2 linked regions of the Variovorax terrae genome follow. The protein of the gene in region 1 interacts with the protein of each later gene in a pairwise test. Links are inferred from orthologs where the notes say so. Each region holds a gene or a part of one and is shown in the gene's direction. Other genes may lie near its edges.

Region 1 (2,807 bases):
AGCAATTCCGGTGCGCGTGCAGCCCGAGCCCACCGCGCGCACCGAGCAGCGCGTGGAGCGCGCCGCGCCGGCCGCGCCCGCCACGGACTTCACGCCCACCGAGGAAGGCGACTTCTGGCACGCCACGGTGCAGCAGCTGGTGGAGGCCGAAGCCATCACCGCGCTGGTGCGCGAGCTGGCGTTGCAGTCGCAACTGGTGGCGCGCGACGCGGGCGAGGGCGCCTCGCACTGGCTGCTGCGCGTCGAGCGCTCGTCGCTCGACCAGCCCGTCAGCCGCGAACGGCTGCAGGCGGCGCTGCGCAACGCCGGCCATGATGTGAAGATCGGCGTCGAAGTGGGCGCCGTGACCGACTCGCCGGCGCGCCGCAACGCCGCCGCGCAGGCCGAGCGGCAGCGCGCCGCCGAGGAAATCATCCTGAACGATCCGTTCGTGCAGCAGATGGTGCGTGAATACGGTGGGAAAATCGTGCCAGGCAGCATCAAATCCATTCAGAACCCATAAAGGACCTTCCATGTTCAACAAAGGACAACTCGCCGGCCTCATGAAGCAGGCCCAGGCCATGCAGGACAACCTCAAGAAGGCGCAGGAAGAACTGGCCTTCGTCGAGGTGACTGGCGAATCCGGCGCCGGTCTGGTCAAGGTCACCATGACCTGCAAGCACGACGTCAAGCGCATCACCATCGACCCGAGCCTGCTGGCCGACGACAAGGACATGCTCGAAGACCTGGTGGCCGCCGCCTTCAACGCGGCCGTGCGCAAGGCCGAGGAAACCTCGCAGGAGAAGATGGGCAAGCTCACCGCGGGCATGCCCGGCCTGCCTGGCGGCATGAAATTCCCGTTCTAGTGGCACACCCCCAGGCTGCGCTTCGCTGCGCCTCCCCCCTTGCAGGGGGCGACACCCGCGGCCCGGCAAAGCCGGTTCCGCGGTGTCCGCACGAAAGCCTGTGGCCGTGATGGGCTTGATCCGCCATGTCTAACGCCAATTCCCTCGACGCGCTGATCCAGGCGCTGCGGCGCCTGCCTGGCGTGGGGGTGAAGTCGGCCTCGCGCATGGCGTTCCACCTGCTGCAGCACGACCGCGAGGGCGCGCTGCACCTGTCGCAGGCGCTGCGGCAGGCCACCGACAGCGTGCGGCACTGCGCGCTGTGCCACACCTTCACCGAGGCCGAGGTCTGCGTTACCTGCCTGGACCCGCAGCGCGATGCGGCCAAGCTGTGCGTGGTGGAGACGCCGGCCGACCAGTCGGCGGTGGAGCGCACTGCCGCCTACAAGGGCCGCTACTTCGTGCTGATGGGCAAGCTCAGCCCGCTGGACGGCATCGGCCCCAAGGACATCGGCCTGCAGAAGCTGTTCGACCGCGCGACCGACGGCGTGGTCCAGGAAGTGATCCTGGCCACCAACTTCACGGCCGAAGGCGAGGCCACCGCGCACGTGATCGGCGAGGCGCTGAGAAGCCGCGGCCTGCAGGTCACGCGGCTGGCGCGCGGCGTGCCCGTGGGCAGCGAGCTGGAGTACGTGGACCTCGGCACCATCGCGCATGCGCTGGTCGATCGGCGCTAAGGCCACGCGCGGGGCGGCAGAAAATTCTGCTACAGTTTTGATAGCTGCCGGCGTCCACAGCGTGCGGACCTCCGGCACGAAACCTTCAACATGATGCCTGCCATGACCTCCACCCACTTCACCATCGCCTACTGGTGCGTTCTGATCGCCGCCGTGCTGCCCATCGTCTGCGCGGGCCTGGCCAAGTACGGCGCCGTGGGGACGCCGCGGCGCGAAGGCGGCTTCGACAACAGCGACCCGCGCGGCTGGCTGGCCCGGCAGACCGACTGGCGCGCCCGCGCCAATGCGGCGCAGGCCAACGGCTTCGAGAGCCTGCCGTTCTTCATCGGCGCGGTCGTCATTGCGCATCAGCTCGGCGCGCCGCAGACGCAGCTCGACATCCTGGCCTTTGTTTACATTGTGTTGCGATTGGTCTACGTGATGATGTACGTGGCCGGCCTGCCCAGCCTGCGCACCCTCGTCTGGACGCTGGCCTTCGCGGTGAATGTGGGCATCCTGTTCGTCGGCTATCGCTGAGCCGCGCAGCTTACGTAAAAACCCGCACGGGGATGTTCCCGATGCGGGTTTTTTCATGCCTCACTAAGCTTCGAGGCAATCCGTCAAGAGAGAAGTCTTCCATGCAAAACATAACCTTCAATCGCAGGACGTTCGCATCGCTGGCCGCGCTCGGTGCCGCAGCCGTGGCCGTGCCCGCCTTGCGCGCGCAGCCCAAGCTCGAAAAAAGCAAGATCGCCATCGCCGTGGGCGGCAAGGCCGCGTTCTACTACCTGCCCCTCACCATCTCCGAACAGCTTGGCTATTTCAAGGCCGAGGGCCTCGATGTGGAGATCAGCGATTTCTCCGGCGGCGCGCGCGCGTTGCAGGCCGTGGTGGGCGGCTCGGCCGACGTCTGCTCGGGCGCGTTCGAGCACACCATCAACCTGCAGAGCAAGAACCAGTTCTTCCAGGCCTTCGTGCTGCAGGGCCGCGCGCCGCAGATCGCCCTGGGCATCTCCACCAAGGCCATGCCCAACTACAAGACGCTGGCCGATCTCAAGGGCAAGAAGATCGGCGTGTCGGCCCCTGGCTCGTCCACCAACATGGTGGCCAACCTCGTGCTGTCGCGCGCCGGCCTCAAGGCCAGCGACGTGAGCTACATCGGCGTCGGCACCGCCGCCGGTGCGCTGGCCGCGCTGCGCTCGGGCCAGATCGACGCCATGAGCAACACCGACCCGGTGATGACCATGCTCGAACAGAAGGGCGACGT
Region 2 (2,785 bases), 1.3 Mb from region 1 along the record:
TTCCAGACGCGCCACGGCAATGCGCTCAACCGCTCGCTCAACAAGACCGTGGTGGGCGCGGTGGGCGACGTGGACCTGATCCTGTTCGTGGTGGAGGCCGGCAGCTTCACGCTGGGCGACGCCAAGGTGCTGTCGCTGCTCAAGGGCGGCACGCCCACGCTGCTGATCGCCAACAAGCTCGACAACATCCACCGCCGCGCCGAGATCGCGCCCTGGCTCAAGTCGATGCAGGAGCGCCATGCGTTCACCGAGTTCGTGCCGATGTCGGCCAAGAACGCGAAGGACATCGAGCGCCTGTTCGGCATCTGCGAGAAATACCTGCCCGAGCAGCCCTGGTGGCACACCGAGGACGAGCTGACCGACCGCAGCGAGAAGTTCCTGGCCAGCGAGATCATCCGCGAGAAGCTGTTCCGCCTGACCGGCGACGAGTTGCCCTACACCTCCACCGTAGTGATCGACAAGTTCGAGGAAGAGCCGGGCAAGACCGCCAGCCGCATGGTGCGCATCGCCGCCACCCTGATCGTCGAGCGCGACGGCCACAAGGCCATGGTGATTGGCGAGAAGGGCGAGCGCCTGAAGCGCATCGGCACCGAGGCGCGCCAGGAACTGGAAAAGCTCATGGATGCCAAGGTGTTCCTGGAGCTGTGGGTCAAGGTGCGCTCGGGCTGGGCCGACGATGAGGCGCGGGTGCGGTCGTTCGGCTATGAATAGGGCCCACCCCCAGGCTGCGCGCACTGCGTGTCGCTTCGCCTCCCCCCTGCAAGGGGGCGACGCCAGCGGCCTGGCCCAGCCAGTTCCGCGGCGTCTCCCGAACGGGCCGCGCTGCGCGGGCCGGGTTGGGGAATGAGCCTTGGCTTGGGTGCCCGTCCGGCGGGAGTCGTCAGCCATCCATCTGGTGTGAAGTGACCCGATGGCTGCCAAGCGCATCGCCGACGAACCCGCCTACGTGCTCCACCGCTACGACTGGAGCGAATCGAGCCTGATCCTGGAGGTCTTCACCCGCCACCACGGCCGCGTCGCGCTGGTGGCCAAGGGCGCGAAGCGGCCCAGCTCCAACTTCCGCCCGATCCTGCTGCCGCTGCAGCCGCTGCACGTCGCCTTCGGCGGCGATGCCGAGATCCGCACCCTCAAGGGCGCCGAGTGGATGGGCGGCCACGTGATGCCGACCGGCGACGCGCTGCTGTCGGGCTATTACCTCAATGAACTGCTGCTGCGCCTGCTGGCGCGCGACGACCCGCACCCCGCGCTGTTCGACGCCTACGCCCGCGCGGTGCAGGTGCTGGCCTCGGAGCATGGCGAGGCCCTGCAGCCGGCCTTGCGCGCCTTCGAGCTGCTGCTGCTGCGCGAGATCGGCCTGCTGCCGGTGCTGGACGCCCAGACCATGACGCTGGGCCCCCTCGACGCGGCCGCGGCCTACTGCCTGGTGCCCGAGGGCGGCCTGCGCGCGGCGCACCAGGACGACCGTGCCAGCCTGAGCGGCGCGCAGTGGCGCGCGCTGCAGCAGGCGCTGGACGACGAGGCGCCGTTCAGCGCCACCCTGCGGGCCTGCGCCGAGGTGGTGGCCGGGCTGCGGCCCCAGCTTCGCACCCTGCTGCACTACCATTGCGGGGTGAGCACGCTGCGCACGCGGCAGATGATGATGGACCTGCAAAACCTATGACCACCGCCCTTTCCGTCAACCTGAACAAGGTGGCCCTGGTGCGCAACACGCGGCACCTGGGCATTCCCAGCGTCACCCGGGCCGCTGCCCTGTGCCTGGAAGCCGGCGCGCACGGCATCACCGTGCACCCGCGGCCCGATGCGCGCCACATCCGCGCGCAGGACGTGCGCGAGCTGGCGGCGCTGCTCAAGGACTGGCCCCAGGCCGAGTTCAACATCGAGGGCAACCCGTTCCACAACCTGATGGACTTCGTGCGCGAGCTGCGCCCGCAGCAGGTCACCTTCGTGCCCGACAGCGAAGGCCAGTTCACGAGCGACCACGGCTGGAGCTTCCCCGCCGATGCCGGCCGGCTGCGCCCGCTGATCGACGAATGCCGCGCCCTGGGTGTGCGCGTGAGCCTGTTCATGGACGCCGACCCCGCCGCCATGGCCGCTGCCCGCGCCGTGGGCGCCGACCGCGTGGAGCTCTACACCGAGCCCTATGCCACCGACTGGGGCACGCCGCAGCAGGCCGCGGTGCTGGCGCAGTTCGCCGCCGCCGCGCGCGCCGCGCAGGCCGCGGGCCTGGGGCTGAACGCCGGGCACGACCTGAGCCGGCGCAACCTCACCGACTTCCTGCGCGCCGTGCCCGGCGTGCAGGAGGTCTCGATCGGCCATGCGCTGATTGCGGACGCGCTGGAGCTCGGCTACGCCGCCACGGTGCAGGACTACCTGCGCTGCATCGACGCCGCGGCGCTATGAAAAGAATAGCTGCCGAGGACCACTGCACCTGGACCTCGGGCCGATTTGGCTCATGATTTACGGGATTGGCACCGATATCTGCGACGTGCGGCGCATCCGCGCCAGCCTGGAGCGCCATGGCGAGCGCTTTGCGGCCAGGATCCTCAGCGACGCCGAGCTGGCCGTGTTCCAGGCGCGCAGCCAGCGCTGGCCCGAGCGCGGCGTGCGCTACCTGGCCACGCGCTTTTCCGCCAAGGAAGCCTTCAGCAAGGCCATCGGGCTGGGCATGCGCATGCCCATGAGCTGGCGGCTGTGCGAAATCAGCAAGCTGGCCAGCGGCCAGCCCGTCCTCGTGCTGCATGGCGGCCTCAAAGCCTGGTTCGAGGCCCGGGGCCTGAGCGCGCAG

The links. The genes of interacting proteins can lie anywhere in the genome.
Region 2: the proteins of recR (region 1) and recO interact in binary tests that used the Escherichia coli proteins (3 or more experiments, as listed by UniProt). The link is inferred for Variovorax terrae from one-to-one orthologs.

Annotation. Positions count from the first base shown.
Region 1 is NZ_JALGBI010000001.1:1,606,409-1,609,215, forward strand. Bases 1-2,765 are described here. They hold recR (recombination mediator RecR), read left to right. Parts: upstream 1-970; coding sequence 971-1,561; downstream 1,562-2,765. Other genes in these bases: dnaX (DNA polymerase III subunit gamma/tau), read left to right, coding at 1-502; MMF98_RS07600 (YbaB/EbfC family nucleoid-associated protein), read left to right, coding at 513-845; MMF98_RS07610 (MAPEG family protein), read left to right, coding at 1,664-2,077; MMF98_RS07615 (ABC transporter substrate-binding protein), read left to right, coding at 2,179-2,765. Outside these bases: more of MMF98_RS07615, read left to right, coding at 2,766-2,807. UniProt on the Escherichia coli protein: May play a role in DNA repair. It seems to be involved in an RecBC-independent recombinational process of DNA repair. It may act with RecF and RecO.
Region 2 is NZ_JALGBI010000001.1:2,927,478-2,930,262, reverse strand. Bases 43-2,785 are described here. They hold recO (DNA repair protein RecO), read left to right. Parts: upstream 43-910; coding sequence 911-1,660; downstream 1,661-2,785. Other genes in these bases: acpS (holo-ACP synthase), read left to right, coding at 2,453-2,785; MMF98_RS13825 (pyridoxine 5'-phosphate synthase), read left to right, coding at 1,657-2,400; era (GTPase Era), read left to right, coding at 43-711. Outside these bases: more of era, read left to right, coding at 1-42. UniProt on the Escherichia coli protein: Involved in DNA repair and RecF pathway recombination.